2 regions of the Cytobacillus sp. FSL R7-0680 genome follow, and region 2 is predicted to be linked to the other one. Evidence: riboswitches for the same ligand, from Rfam matches in the RefSeq annotation. Region 2 holds a riboswitch; the other holds the start of a gene.
The links. Region 2 has a riboswitch for S-adenosylmethionine ahead of metE (5-methyltetrahydropteroyltriglutamate--homocysteine S-methyltransferase). Riboswitches for the same ligand answer to the same signal wherever they lie in the genome.
Positions count from the first base shown of each region.

Region 1: another riboswitch for S-adenosylmethionine. It lies ahead of MKY26_RS22450 (MetQ/NlpA family ABC transporter substrate-binding protein); the one in region 2 lies ahead of metE (5-methyltetrahydropteroyltriglutamate--homocysteine S-methyltransferase).

Region 1 covers NZ_JBBPAO010000002.1:69,458-77,614, reverse strand. Annotated here, with positions in the region: gene MKY26_RS22485 (TetR/AcrR family transcriptional regulator) at 1-125, shown strand, start outside; gene MKY26_RS22480 (GNAT family N-acetyltransferase) at 690-1,187, shown strand; gene MKY26_RS22475 (antibiotic biosynthesis monooxygenase family protein) at 1,197-1,502, shown strand; gene MKY26_RS22470 (hypothetical protein) at 1,499-1,870, shown strand; gene MKY26_RS22465 (cobalamin B12-binding domain-containing protein) at 1,867-2,517, shown strand; gene MKY26_RS22460 (STAS domain-containing protein) at 2,504-3,277, shown strand; gene MKY26_RS22455 (pyridoxal phosphate-dependent aminotransferase) at 3,572-4,735, opposite strand; SAM riboswitch class I at 4,976-5,086, shown strand; gene MKY26_RS22450 (MetQ/NlpA family ABC transporter substrate-binding protein) at 5,175-5,999, shown strand; gene MKY26_RS22445 (aminoglycoside phosphotransferase family protein) at 6,082-6,945, opposite strand; gene MKY26_RS22440 (hypothetical protein) at 7,035-7,220, shown strand; gene MKY26_RS22435 (MFS transporter) at 7,280-8,157, opposite strand, start outside.
Region 2 covers NZ_JBBPAO010000001.1:3,727,910-3,736,066, forward strand. Annotated here, with positions in the region: gene metE (5-methyltetrahydropteroyltriglutamate--homocysteine S-methyltransferase) at 1-1,564, opposite strand, end outside; cobalamin riboswitch at 1,713-1,892, opposite strand; SAM riboswitch class I at 1,946-2,058, opposite strand; gene MKY26_RS18635 (DNA-binding protein) at 2,133-2,420, opposite strand; partial or broken gene MKY26_RS18640 (glycosyltransferase family 2 protein) at 2,703-4,214, shown strand; gene MKY26_RS18645 (nucleotide sugar dehydrogenase) at 4,206-5,447, shown strand; gene MKY26_RS18650 (glycosyltransferase family 2 protein) at 5,513-7,000, shown strand; gene MKY26_RS18655 (hypothetical protein) at 6,990-7,229, shown strand; gene MKY26_RS18660 (hypothetical protein) at 7,249-7,488, shown strand.

The DNA of each region.
Region 1 (8,157 bases), on a different contig from region 2:
AGATACTTACATCTGTTTTACTAAGGAGTATTATCGAAACATTTTCTAAGGATCAATCAAAGGAAGAAGCACTAAGAAATTTTAAGTTAGAAATCACTCTCTTAAAACGGGGCCTTAAGAAATAATCATGAAATGAGAAGTAGTTGGAATGAAAAATTTATTCTTTCGTTTCAACTCTTTTTTTGCTGAATTGCTATTGAATGATCGCATCTATGTGATTTTTTCACAAAATTCCAAAAATATACATAGTGGTGCTATAATAAGAATAGCAATAGTCAATTTAGCCATTATTCCCCGTAGAAGGGGGGTGTTGCTTTGTCAGTTTTTGAGGCATTGGTGTTTGCTTGTACATTTACAAGTTTAATAATGGCTGTGCTACAATTCAAAAACGATGATAAAAAATAATCCACCTCATGTATAGGTGGATGGTGTCAATTGTTCATTGGCTAATGCTATTGCGAGATCGGACGGTGTTGCCGCACCACCGATCTTTTCTAATATATGCCTTTATCTAGTCCTATTATACAATAGAATGATTTTTTGGAACAAGCTTTGAGTAAAAACTTACGTTTGTTTATTTTATGAACAATACCATTCTTGCCTTTGCCTTTTTCTTAACCTCATTTCCTGTTACAATTATAGATAAAATACGTTTAAGGAAATTTCCTTCCTTTTAGTGGGTATTGAACATGAAAATTAGATTATTCTCAAGAAAAGATAGTACACAAATCCAATCTGTTGCTAGGGAGAGTTGGCGTTACGCATATGAAGGCTTAATTCCCGAGCGAACACAGGTTGATTTTTTATTATCTGTATATACTGAAGACGCTTTAATGAGAAGTTTATCTACTTCGGTTTTATTGGTTGCTGAAGAAGAAGGAGAAGTTATTGGTTTCGTTCATTTTTCATTAATAAATATTAAGAAAGAAATAGAATTAGGTGCTTTATATATATTGCCGAGTTTTCACCGCCGAGGTATTGGTACAGCCCTACTAAAAGCGATGTTTGAATATTTTTATGATGTCAATAAAATTACGGTTTCTGTTGTGATGCGAAATGATTCTGCTTTGGATTTTTATCATTCAAAAGGATTTAAACAAGTAGGAAAAATGAATGATTCCATTTTCGGATTTAGTATTCCAACCATTGTAATGGAATGGAGAAGTAACACAAGTCCAAATGTGTAGGGGGAAGTTATGTATACCGTATTCTCAACTTTTGATGTAAATGAAAGTAAAGCAGATGAAGTGATTGAAATATATAAGAATCGTTCACGTTTAGTCGATAAAGCAGATGGGTTCGTCGACTTTATGTTGCTTCAGAATGATAAACGTAAAGGAGAATTGACAGTACAATTAATTTTTGAAACAAAGGAAGATTATTTACGCTGGGTAAGAAGTAAAGATTTTCAACGAATTCATGATCTTGAAAAGAAGTATCCAGATAAAGAATTAGCAGCAGTCATTCCAAAAGTGTCGCAATATAAGGTTGTGGTAAAGTGAGTAAATATGAAATAATCGCAGAAGAAGTAACAAAAAGGATATTTCGAGAAGACCCTACATTAATTGAACGATATGGTGAACGTGGGAGAAATCAAACATTTATTGATAATATGCATCACTTAGATTATTTAAAGACGGCAATGGAATTAAATACGTCAAAGATTTTCACTGACTATGCCCTTTGGTTAAGAGGTATCTTAATTAAATATGGTATGACGACGCAAACCTTGATTGATAATTTTCTTTTTTTAGAAGAGGAATTAGAGAAATGTACGGTGGTAGAAAGTGAAATTAGTTCTGCATATATTGGTTTGTTAGGAGAGGCTGTGTCTATTTTAAGAGATGTTCAAGGAGGCGAGGCACAGTGACGAGAGGAGAAGATCTAGCAGAAATCCTTTTATCTGGAGCTGTTGCTGATGCTTGGGAATATATTGAGCGATTCGATTATTTGACTAATGTAGAAATTTATCAAGATATTATTACACCAGCTATGGTTAATATTGGTCTTAAATGGGAAAATTTTGAGATAACAGTTGCAGATGAACATTTGGCATCTGGAGTTTGCGATTTCATTCTTTCAAGATTAGCTGCAAAGCACAAGTTTAAACCTGTTAAGGATGCACCGACCGCCATGTTTCTTTGTTTATCAGGAGAGCAGCATTATTTGGGATTAAAGATGGTAGCCAGTATATTTGCAGAGAATGGATGGAGAACCAAGTTTTTAGGAGCAAATTTACCTGTACAATATGCATTGCAGGCTGCGAAGGATTGGAAACCAGATGTAATTGGCTTATCAGTTTCGATTGCTACCCATTTACCGGCACTTACGGAATATATGGAAGCTTTTTCTTATTTACCAAAGAAACCTAGGATTTTATTAGGTGGAAGATTGACAAATTTATATGATTTAGCTTCTTTTACCGCTATTAAGCCGGAAATTATTTCAAACTTATATGCTGTAGATAAATGGATCACTGCTTTTAATACGGAGGGGAGGAAAAATGCGATTAATTGATCTACATTTGCCGATACCGTATATACTAGCTAATAAGAATGGTGAAATCATTAGCTATACATCTAAAGCGGATGAAGTCTTTGATTTATCAGAAGGTACGATTAAAAGTATAGTTGATGAAGGGAGTATCTCTAAGTTTGAAAGGGTAGCTGCCATACCAGAAAAGAGTATGAGATTTGAAGCTAATTTAAAAACAAGAAGTATACCGATAGCACTATTTGATATTCATATCAGTTGGGATTTTCAAGGTAATGCGTCCATGCAATTTTTATTCAAAGATGATGATAATGAACCATTAATGGAGAAATTACAGGCCCTACAAAACAGATTAGCAAAGACAGATTTTGAGCTTTATGAGCAGAAGGAAACATTAGAAAAAACATTGCAAAGGTTGGATGAATTATCAGGTCCTTTTATCTCTTTAACAAAAGAGATCTGTTATATTCCTTTGTTTGGCGATATGACGGGCGATAAATTTACAACGATTATGGAGCAAACGCTTGCCCGTCTGTCAGATCATGATTACAGGTGGATACTGATTGATTTAACAGCGGTTGCTAAAGTATATAAAGAGGGAACGAGCGGCTTAGAGCTTTTAATCAAGAGCATTCTTCTAATGACAGGAGGAGAAGTGAGACTCATTGGTATAAATCCGAGTCTAACAAAAGCACTTCAGCCTTATCAATTAAGAAATGTTGTTCATACGGAACAATCGTTACAAAGTTTTCTTCAATCAGTGATAAATGATCATGCTATATGAACATTTATTAAACTGAGAGCCTACTTGGATAATGTATATGTTTGCACATGTGTTTATAGGTTGGCTTTGTTAAAAGAAAAAGGTTGTCGGATAAAGATACGTTCCGAAAAAACTAAGTAAAGACATATGTAACAATGAAGATGATACCTTGTAACGGGAATGCGAATTTAAAAGGAAGAGAATATGAAGCTTGAGTTCGTTCATAAAAGCCTCCAAGTTACACAACCTAGCCCATAGGAACATAAGTTATACATGTTTCTATGGGCTAGGTTTGTGGCTGCCATACCTCTTATATTAAAATAATTTGAGTTGACCAATTCTTTCTACTGCCTCAATTAATCGTTCTTCATCGACAAGTAATCCAACCCGAACATAACCTTCTCCAAAGGTCCCAAAGCCTTTTCCTGCGGCAACAGCTACATCAGCTTTTTCCAGTAAGTAGTCAGCAAATTCTTCACTATTGTATCCTTCAGGCACTGGCATCCAAGCAAAAAACGATCCTGAAGGAGACTTGCCGTGCCAGCCAACCTTTTCACAAGCGTTCATGAATGCATTTCTACGTCTCTCATATCGAGCAACAAGTTCGTCTACACTTGTTTGATCCCCATTTAATGCATAGGCTGCAGCTTTTTGAATCGCAGGGAATAAGCTTACATACATATGGTCTTGAAGAAGGTTGATGGCTTCAATGATTTGTTCATTTCCAACTGCAAATCCAATTCTCCACCCAGCCATATTATATGTTTTTGATAATGTATACATTTCAATACCAACGTCTTTCGCTCCGGCTGTGGCTAAGAAACTTTCAGGTTTCTTTCCATCAAAGCCGATAGCACCATAAGCAAAATCATGCAAGATGGTAATGTTGTTTTCCTTAGCAAAAGCAACAGTTTCTTCAAAAAATGTGGAATCAGCTGTCGCGCCTGTTGGATTATTAGGATAATTCAAAAATAGTAGGCGGGCATCCTTTTTTTGTTTTTCTGTAAATTGCGAGTAATCAGGTAGAAACTGATTTGCTTCTTTTAAAGGAAAGGTTTCGTATTTTACATTTGCCAAAACCGCACCAGATTCATAATCAGGGTAACCTGGATCTGGTAAGAGCATTAAATCTCCCTCATTGAGTAGGCATAATGGAATTTCTACTAAACCTGCTTTTGCGCCAAAAAGGATAGCTACTTCTTTTTCAGGCTCAATTTCTACCCCATATTCACGCGCATAAAAGGAAGCGGCGGCCTTCTTTAATTCATTAATTCCTCTAAAAGGAGAATATTTATGTGTCATTGGGTCTTCTGCAGCTTGCTGAAGTGATTGTACAATATGTGCAGGTGTTGGCTGGTCGGGATTGCCTTGTCCTAGGTTAATAACATCTCTGCCTTCAAGTTTTGCAGCAGCAACTTTTTGAACAAGGGAAGCAAAAAATTGTTGAGGTAATTGCTTCAAACGATGCGATAATTCCATTTTAATCCACCTTCATTCATTTAATCTATATACGAACGCATTTTATAACCAAAAAGACAAATTGTCCAGTTAATTTTATATAAAAGGAAATATTCGATTTCCTTTTTTGTTTTAAAAGAATAAAGGAAAGGTAGTTGGATCACTAAACCCATTTTCTTGGGAGATTGGATGTAGCATTATTTCGAACATTGACAAAAATAAAAGAGAGTAGTAATATCATATCATAAAAATTAAATGAAAAGCTTATCCAGAGAGACTGAGGGACTAGGCCCTATGACGTCCGGCAACCCCCAATATTGGGAAGGTGCCAATTCCTGCAGAATGATATCCATTCATTCTGAAAGATAAGGCGGAATAAAACCAATGCCTCTTTCAGATGATGAATAGTGGCTTTTTTTATTGGTTAAAATTCTGGTTACAGCTATGGGGAGGAAACATAATGAGAAAGTGGCTAATTGTTTTATTCATTGCAACTGTTTGTTTACTAACAGCATGTGGCGGAGGTTCAGACACGAGTGGAGAAAAGGTGGATGAAACGAAAGAATTAAAAATTGGTGCTACTGCCGGTCCTTATAGTGATATGTTGAAAAAAGCTATTGTACCTGGTCTAGAGGAAAAAGGATATAAAGTAACTGTCGTAGAGTTTAGCGATTATATCCAACCTAACAAAGCTTTAAATGAAGATGATATACAAGCTAACCTTTTCCAACATACAATTTACTTGGAGAATTTCGAGAAAGAAAATAACATGGACTTAGCACCATTAATTATTGTACCAACAGCCCCAATGGGGATTTACTCGAATGTGTTTAATTCAATTGATGAGATTAAAGACGGTGCAACCATTGCTATTCCAAATGACCCAACGAATGCAGCACGCGCTTTAAATACGTTAAATGACGAAGGTCTAATTACGATTGATGAAAACGCCGATCCACTAACAGTATCTGAAAAAGATGTGAAGGAGAATAAAAAGAATTTAGTTTTTCAACCGATTGAAGCAGGACAATTACCAAGATCTCTTGAGGGGGTGGATCTTGCTGCAGTTCCTGGTAACTTTGCGTTGGCAGCCGATATGGACTTATTAAGTGCATTAGCACTAGAAAATATGCTTGATGATTATCGCAACGTGGTTGCAGTTAAAGCAGACTTTGAAGATAAACAATATGCGAAAGACTTAAAAGAAGTGGTTGAGTCTGCAGAATTTGAAAAAATTATCGACGAAGAGTTTCAAGGATTTGGAAAGCCAGCGTGGATGGAATAACGAAGTAATAATAAGCAAGAAACCGGACAAAATTATATGGATTTGTCCGGTTTCTAATAATAGTTGTAGAATACTGTTAAACTTATCTGTGCATAATTTGTATTTTGGTCATTCCTGTACTTATGGATTGTCGAACAACTTTTTCATCCTGGTCATTGACGTTTTTCAACCATTTGTGAAATATTGGTTGTAAGCCGTAAAAGGAAGTGACTCTTCTATACATTTCATCTTTATTGAATTTTGTTTGATAAGATGCGAGAGCTTCTTTGGTGAATTGATCTCCGAAATCCCAATATAGCCCTGCAAAGTCAAACGCCGGGTCCCCTATTTGCGTATCTGTAAAGTCTATAATTCCTGATATTTCCTTTTTGCTTGGATGATAAAGGATATTGGCACTTGTTAGATCACCATGAATCACCACTTTTGCTTCTTTAAATTTTGACACCGCTAAAAACATTTTATCAATTTCTTCTTTTTCTGCGTCTTTTAAGAACGGAAATATTTTTTTAATCAGGGCTTGATGTAATTGCGCCCAATAATTTTCACTATGTAGTTCTTCTATGTTACATTTCTTTGCTTCATCTATATCCAGACGATGTAATTCTGTAAGAAATGTTCCTAGCCGCTTGGCTTCATATAAAGGAGGAGTAATCAATGAATGAGATAATGCTTGTCCTTTAATGAAGTGGTAAAAAACACCAATCATTTGTCCGTCTTTATTATAAAATGGAAGATAATTTGGTATTTCAATAATGGAAGAAAGATATGAGAGCTGGTGAAGTAGCTTTATTTCCTTTTTTATTTTCACTAATACTTGTTTTGTTTTTGGTATTCGGATGACATATGTTTGATTGACAATATAAATATGATGATCCCAACCAGAATGATTGCTTTCAATCTGTATTTCCTGAAGATGCGGGAGATGGTTTTTAATTAATTCCTTCATGGAACAGTCTCCTTTTTTATTATTTTGTATAAATCGTTTTTTTGAGGGGGAAAATAGGCGAGACATCTTATAAAAGGGGAGTGAAAGCAATGGAAAAAAAGTATGATAATCAAGTGGATGAGAAAATTATTGCTGCTCAAAATGAAGCTCAACAATACAATCAAATGGATACAGAATTAGAACAGTCAGAAGAAGTACAAGCAGCAATGGAGAAAAGTTATGAGTATGAAGTGACGAATCAACAACCGACATATGAACCGAATAAACCATTTTAATTAGAAAGAAGAGACTTCCATTACGTGGAGTCTCTTCTTTCATTATAGCATACCTTATTTTACATTGATGCTGTTTGATGTGTCTGTTTACTCCCATTATGTTCGGTTCGTCCATAAACTAAAAAGTAAAGAATAATTGAAGCAATCGACACTATCCCCATGTAAATGTATAACATACTGTAGCCAGTTATAGGAATCAGTAAACCTAATAAATAGGGTCCAAAACCTAAACCACCATCGAGAAAGATAAAGAAGGTGGAAGTAGCTAGCCCCATGCGATGGGGTGGCGTTAATTTGACCGCAATCGCTTGTGTACAAGACTGCATATTACCAAAGCCTAAGCCAATCAAAGCCCCCGCCACTAATAACATAACACCATTTGATGAATTACTAAGTAAGAATAGACCTACTCCAAATAAAATGAACGCTGGATACATCACGTAATTTGCCCCTTTGCTGTCCATTAATTTACCAGTGAAAGGACGGGATAGTAAGACAGCGATGGCATAGACAAAGAAGAAAAAGCTAGCAGCATTTACTAAGTCCTTTTCAATTGCATAAAAGTTAATAAAAGACAAGACGCTTGAATAACAAAATGCGACTGTTAATGTGACGAGTGCAATTGGAAGTGCCTTTGGTTCAATAAAGCTAGATAATTGAAAACCAGATGATTGAAATTGAGCTTTTTGATCTTCAGTTAACTCTTTCACATTCACAGTTAACCCGATAAGTAGGCCAATAATACCAAGAATCAAACAAAAAATGAAAATCGTATGAAAAGTTGTGTATTGACTCATTAACATACCGATAAAAGGTCCTATTGCTGTCGCTAAAGTATTACTCATACTAAAATAGCCGATTCCTTCACCTTTCCTTGTTTGCGGTATAACTGAAGCGACAATTGTACCACTTGCTGTACTTGCCATCCCTAATGTTA
Region 2 (8,157 bases):
AACGAGAGCCATAAGACTGCACCCAACCGAATTTTGTGAATTGGAATCCGGCTAATTTTTCACCGAAGTATTCGACCATATCTGTGCGCTCGAATTCGCCATGAACAAACACATCAAGGCCTAGCTCTTCTTGAATATCAATCCACTTTTTAATTTCCGTTTTGATATATGTTTGATAGTCAGTAGCAGTTAACTCTCCTTTACGCCATTTTAAACGATTTCTTCTCACTTCCTGTGTTTGTGGGAAGCTTCCAATCGTTGTTGTAGGTAGGAGTGGTAGTTGGAAGGATGTTTTTTGTGTTGCTTGACGAACAGAATAAGGTGCTTCGCGCTCTGCTAGTGATGATGGTAAGTTTTGAATGGCTGTTTGTACTTGTTGATTGTTTCTAATAGAAGATTGATTTAGTGCCTCGATAGCAGTTCGTCTCTCGTTTATCTCATCTTGGATTTCCTCTCTTCCTTCTCTTATTCCTTTCGTTAGCACTACGATTTCTTGTAATTTTTCATCAGCAAAGGCGAGTGCGGTCTTTAATGTATGATCAAGTGTTTCTTCAATTTTGACTGAAACGGGTACATGCAATAAGCTGGATGAAGGCTGGATGATTAAGCGATCTTTCGGAACTATTTCTGTAATTTCTTCTATAAGAGAGAGCTTATTATCAAGTTTGGCGCCCCATATATTACGGCCATCGATGACACCTGCAGCTAATACTTTATCACTTGGGAAGCCGAATTTTTGTAAGGAAGCGAGGTTTTGACCTGCATCATGGACGAAATCAAGGCCGATCGCTTGCACAGGTAAAGAGGTAACAGCTTCATAATAAGTGATGCTTTCAAAATACGTTTGTAAAATGATATTTATCTGTGGTGCTGCCTCGTGTAATGTTTGGTAAACTGCTTGATAGAGTGAGATGTCTTCTTCTGTGAGGGTAGTTGCTAAAATAGGTTCATCGATTTGTACCCACAAGGCACCTTCTTGCTGTAATTCTTTTAAAATTTGTGCATAAAGAGGAACGAATTGATTGACGATTGATTTGAATTCACTTTCTTTATAGCCTTTTGATAATTTCACAAACGTAATCGGGCCCAAGATAACCGGTTTCCCGTCGATTTCAAGCTTCTCTTTTCCTTCTTTATAAAAGGCAAGTGGCCGGTTTTCAGCAAGTGTTGGCGTGAGGTTGTTGAGTTCTGGCACGATGTAGTGATAGTTTGTGTTAAACCATTTGGTCATTTCAGCTGCCACGGCATCTTTGTTCCCTCTGGCAATATCAAAATACGTTTCGATATCAACTTTCCCACCTCTGTATGTAAAACGCTCAGGAACAAGTCCAAACATCACAGCTGTATCAAGGACATGATCATACAGTGTGAAATCGCCAACCGGGATGAGATCAACGCCAAGTTGTTTTTGCTTCTCGAGAGAGGATAAACGAATGACTTCCATTTGTTGCAGAAAAGTCTCTTTATTCAACTTACCACTCCAAAATTGTTCTAGAGCTTTCTTCCACTCCCGCTTCTCGCCAATTCTTGGATAACCTACATTTGAACTTTTTACTTCAGTCAATTTAAACACTCCTTTAGATTGTATTTTCTCAACAAAAAATCTCTCTATTTATTATTAAATGAGAGATTCATACGCAATATTAACTAGAGTTGAGACCATTTGATTTGCTCAACACGTATTCATCACTCCTCTCTATGCATCCGTAGAGTCTAAGTGCAAACAACAGACAGGTCTCCTGACTTCGGATTATCGCTCGTTATCCCTTCCCATTTCTATTATGAAATAGTGGTCAATGATAAGTCGCTCTCCTTCACAGTGGCGGGACCGTGCCGGCATTCCACCGGGCTTCCCTTTTAAGCAATCATGCATCTGTTGCCTTTGTTATTAAGTTTTGAAAATACAAAAGACCTCTCTAATTAAAAATAGAGAGGTCTTTATCCTCTCTTATTTGCCAAAGCTATTACACTTTGCAGGAATTAGCACCTTTTTAACAAATAATTGTTAAAGGTTGCTGGGTTTCATCGGGCCAGTCCCTCCACCTCTCTGAATAAGAGAATTACATATTTATAATATTTTGAATTTTACAGATAGATTAGCATAATAAATGGAAGCTGTCAAAATAAATTCTTCATGAGTGATATATATCATCAGATTCAAGCCACTTGCGAAATTTATGTAGATGGTAATAATGCTTGCCATTAAGAATGACTTTTGGTGCGTGAGGATGCTTCTGTAATAGATCCTTCATGTCTGCTTCACTTAAATAAAAGTAAAGATGAAGGTGGCTTTGCTCCACAAGTAAATGATTCATATTACCTTCATTTTTACTACTAAATTGCTTCAACCCATTGCCTATGAAATAGCCAAGTAATGCTAAACCGACGGCAATCCAAATAAAATTCAACTCGAATTCCAATTTGTACTCCCCCTTAAATACATATATATCTACTTTAACATCTCCTAACGAATAGTAATAATATATTTTTTAGTGCCGAATCGGATCAATGCCCCCATAATTAAACCAATCTACCCTGTCTATCGCACCATCTTTCATAGATTGTATACTTGTCCGAGAACAAAATTGGCCAAGCTGTATATATTGATATTACTTAGTGTTTTTCTCGGGTTTGTGATGGAAAAGGCTATAGTTAGCACAAAGGAGACTATTAATTTTGCTGAAGGAGAGAAGTGAAGTGTTATGAATCTATCTGTTATTATTCCCATTCAGAATGAAGAATCTACGTTGTCAGCCGTTTTAGAAGAGTTAGTGAAGATTGAGCCATATGAAATCATCGCTGTTTTGAATGGTTCAACAGATGGATCGGAGAAAATAGCGGAAGCATTTGAATGTAGAAAGCTTGTTTATAAAGAACCTCTAGGGGTGGATATTGGACGAGCAATTGGTGCAAGGGAGGCAAAAGGGGATACGCTTCTTTTTATTGATGGTGATATTGTCGTTAGAGCTCAGGAGCTACAAGCACTGCTTGATGGCATTCGGGATGGGGCTGATATTGCCCTAAATGATTTAAGCTGGACAATGAAGCGCCCCATTAGACCACATCCGACAGCAGTATCAAAGTTCTCTCTTAATCATTTTTTAGGTAAAGGTGAGTTATCCGTTAATTCCTTAGTCGCTGTTCCTCATGTGATGAAAAAATCAGCGCTTGATACAATTGGTTGGGAGAATTTAGCTTGTCCGCCATTAGCTCATAGTATAGCTGTGATGAAAGAATTAAAGATGAGTGCACCAGTAGCCATTGATGTGATTGCTACAAATAAGATTCGACCGAAACATCAACAGAAGATTACGGGCTCCTCTTTTTCATTTTCAACAAGTTTAATAATTGGTGACCATTTACGTGCAGTGGCCCAACTGATTGAAGAGAGAGGATATCGCGGTGGTTTAAACGATGGCAGGCGAAATCGGCAATCTTTTAAGGAATATGTACAAGCCTTTTCGGTAAAGGAAGAGAAACGAGCGAAGTATAGTGCGATTATTCCTGTAGGGAAGGAGCCGGATACGATTGCTGAAGTGATTGCTGAGGTAAAGAAGGCAGGCATTGATGAAATCATTGTTGTGTTAAATGGAGCAGATGAACGAACAAAGGAAAAGGTAGAAAAGTCAGGTGTGAAAGTGATTGCGTTTGACCAGGCACTCGGACATAACATTCCAAGAGCGATTGGTGGGCTTCACAGTACAGGAGATATCTGTTTGTTCTTAGATAGTGATTTTGTTATCAAAGCAGAAGATTTAACCCCTTTTATACATGCTGTAGAAGAAGGGGCAGATATTGCTTTAAATGATTTAGAAATATTGCTCGACCGTGCCCATCCGTTGCATTCTGTGAGTGCTGCTAAGTACCTTCTGAATATGGCACTGAAAAGAGAGGACCTCACCGTTAATTCTCTCACTGCTATTCCACATGCAATGAGCAGGAAAGTGATTGACGAGATTGGTATCCTCACATTAATGTCTCCACCGTTATTTCAAGCAAAGGCAATTCTAAAAGGATTTAAAGTCGAATCCATTCATTATGTCGATGTCGTCAAGCCAAATAAAATTAGAAAACAGCATCACAGGCAAGCCGATGGTCGGGTCGAATCAACTGACCGGATTCTAGGTGACCACATTGAAGCATTTTCATATTTACTATCGTTCAATCAGAGATGCGGTTATACAGATGGCAATCGAAAATGGGACATGCTCCAAGGTCAAATAGATAGAGTTGCTGTTATTGGTCTCGGCTATGTTGGTCTCCCACTGGCTCTCCACTTAGCAAAAAAGGGCTGTCATGTAACGGGCATCGATCAAGATACTCATAAGATTGAGTTATTACAGCAAGGGAGCAGTTATATTCCTGATGTAAAAGATGAAGAGCTGCAAGCGGTTCTAAATTTCATTCCAAAACATACGGATGCAGCTATAGCTTTGCTTAAAGCCGCTGAGTATATCATCGTCACAGTTCCAACCCCAATTGACGAACATCATGAACCGGATTTAAGAGCGATGATTGCCGTTACTAACTATCTTTGCCAATATTTACAGACGGGACAAACGATTATTTATGAAAGCTCTACTTATCCGGGAACAGTAGAAGAGGTGATTGAGCCTATATTCACACGCCATCACTTTAAAGCTGGGGAAGACTACTACTTATGTTATTCACCCGAGAGAATTGATCCTGCAAATAAGCAATATACGTTAGCCTCTATCCCAAAAGTAATTAGTGGTCAAACAGAGAGCTCTCTTGCGAAAATTGATCAGTTTTATGCAAAGTATTTTGCTGAAGTTGTGCCAGTAAGCTCGCCGAAAGTTGCAGAGTTAGCTAAGTTATTTGAAAATACACAGCGATTAGTCAATATTTCACTAGTGAATGAGTTGGACGAGCTATGTGAACGATTAGACATTGATTTTTATGAAGCCCTGCAGGCAGCTGCGACAAAGCCATTTGGATTTACTCCTTATTGGCCTGGTCCGGGAATAGGTGGACATTGTATCCCTGTTGATCCGATATATTTACAATGGAAGCTCAATCAATACGGCTTAAGCAGTCAGCTCGTAGCAGCAGCAAGAGAAATTAATGATACGATGCCTCAAAAAATCGTCAAAAAAGTAGAAGCTGAATTAGCAGGGGAGACCGGGGCAATCCTTGTTGTTGGCCTAGCGTATAAAAGGGATGTGAACGATGTCCGTGAATCCCCAGCTTTAACAATTTTTAACGAACTCTTGCAAAAAGGTTATCAGGTAGACTATCACGATCCTTATGTACCAACAGTTGTTCTTGAAAATAAAAGCTATCAATCTGTTCCGTTAACAAACGAGACATTATCAAAGTATCAATTAACCCTGCTTCTTACGGACCATAGTAATTTGGATTATAAACTTTTATCGAAAGTAGAAAATATCATTGATACGAGGCATGTATTAAAAACAGGGAAATGAACAAGCGATACTATATTCCTTGTAAGGGGGTGATGCCACTTAAAGATGTAAGGAGACGATGCTTTTTGGATGGTTCGTGTTTATCTTTGATTGTTCCTATTAGTCGGGATGCGAGTAATCAGTATGTGAGTAAGTTAATCCAGACCTATCAATCTATCACAAATGTTGAGCTAATCTTTGTTGCCCATAAATTATTAAATGTTGATCCGTTTCGTCTCGTAGTAAATGATGCTTGGCAACATGTCTACGAAGCACATGTCATCGGGGCAAAAAAGGCAACAAGATCATGTATGTTATTTTTAGATCTCAACCAACATATTACGGTACCAACGCTCCAGCAATTTTTACAACCTCTGATGGACAATAGCGCGGACGCTGTTCTCAATAATATGGACTATGAATTTCAAAAAAAACACCGCCACATTCCTTCTACTATTTTCCCGCAAATAACCAATGCTTTTATCCATCGTTCGGATTTAAAAATAGACCAAATCGTGTTCGTCCCTTATGGACTCTCTAGAAAAGCAGTAGATACTATTGGTATCGATACGCTTAGCAATCCTGTTGAAGCACATGTGAAATTAGTTCAACAAGGCTATGTATTGTCACATCAGCTTCCTATTCGTAATATCTTTCAGCTGCAAAATCAAGTGTGGGATAGGAAAGATGACAGGAGAAGAATAGACGATTATTTACAAGCTTACACACAAAGGTTCCCGCCTAATAGCCGATCAAAGTTTTCTGATGGTGAAAGAAGATTAGATGTACTAGATTCTGTTATCCAGGGCCATCAGCCAACTATTAGAAAAAATGACCATGCCAACAACCCCTTATCCCAGTTATCAGTTATCATCCCAGCTCAAAATGAACAAGCACGAATTAAGGCAGTAATTGAGGAGTGTATGCGATTAGGTCCGTTAGAAATCATCGTTGTAGTGAATGGGTCAAATGATCAGACAGCGGTTCATGCATATGATGCAGGGGCAACGGTTATTCAGTTTGCTGAAAAACTAGGTTTAGATACTGGTAGAGCGATAGGTGCCCACTTTGCCACCGGAGAGATTTTGTTATTTGTTGATGGCGATTTTGTCATCGCGATGGAAGACTTACAGCCATTTGTACAGGCTGTAGAGAGGGGCGTTGATGTTGCAGTAAATGACCTCAATGCTAGCTTAAAACAGCACTGGCCACTTCACTTAGTTACTGCCTGTAAATACGCAATAAATGTAGCATGTAATCGAGCTGATTTAGGTGTGGGTTCCACTGTTGCTGTCCCCCATGCCTTGAGTAGGAAAAGTATTGAAAAAGTCGGTGTTGGGTCACTAGCTAATCCTGTATTAGCTTACGTAAAGTTACTTGTTAATCATTGTGTAGTCGAAAATGTACACCATGTTGAAGTGGATAAAATCAATCGCTTTCGCCCGCATACTCATTATGCTAATCGAAAAGGATGTCTAGCCCCCACTACTTCAGTCATCGTCGGTGATCATTTAGAGGCGATGATATATTTAGGGAATTTACAAAAAAAAGGAGAGAAAAAGAATGGCTTGTAAAGATAAAAGTTGTTTTGATGTGTGTCTAAAATTGGTGGTAAATACGAATAACAGAAGAGCAGAAACGTCCGTTGAGTGCGATGATGCTTGCGGTGGTATCGAGTTCGAATTTGAAAATGGTGTCATTCAAATCACTTTACCACTTGTAGCGTGTGTGGAGACGACATTAAAAGATGATTTAAGTGCAAGTGCAGAGCTAACAAGCTTATCTTTACCAGGCTATCAATAAACACAAGGAGTGAATGGAAATGGCATGTAGTCATAAAAGTTGTTTTGATATTTGTTTGAAGATCATAGTAAATACGAGAACAGGAAGAGCAGAAACGGAAGTGCAATGCGATGAGGTCTGCCCAGGTCTTGAGTTTGAATTCGAAAATGGCATCATTATCATCACGATTCCACTAGTTGCCTGTGTGGAAACAACCTTAAGAGACTCCCTGCGTGCAGATGCACAACTCGTCAGTTTATCTTTGCCAGGTTATTCTTGAACAAATAAGGAGTACGGAACCTGATACCATTTTGGTGTGAGGTTCTTTTTATACATAAAAAAGATGGATGTTGATGTGTTTAAGAGTGAGGAGGAATAGAGAGAAACTCTTGTCTAGTCGGTCAAAGTCGGTTTAAGAACTGCGGGAAAAAAGGAAAACAGTCGCTCTTGGGATACTAATATATGTTGATAACGGGAAAAAAGAGACACCGTCGAATAGGAGGGGATATCTCACCTTTAAGCCCTTCTCAATTGGAGAGAGATAGAAAAGGGAAAAATCAATTTTGTGCACCATCCTCAGAGATGTTGAATTTTTGCTCTTCATTCAGGCTGAAATTGGCTAACGAGAGCCAAGTATGCATAAATTACGAGTCATACAAACGGAAATGAGTTAACGAGAGGTAAGCAAACTGTGATTGCAAGTCCCTCGAGAGGGAATCTGTAAAGGAGAGGTGAGCAAACTGTGATTGCAAGTCCCTCAAGAGGAAATCTGTAAAGGAGAGGTGATCAAACTGTGATTGCGAGTCCCTCAAGTAGGAATCTGTTCACGAGAGGTGATCAAACTGTGATTGCAAGTCCCTCAAGAGGAAATCTGTAAAGGAGAGGTGATCAAACTGTGATTGCAAGTCTCTCAAGTGGAACCCCTGTTAATGAGAGGTGATCAAACTGT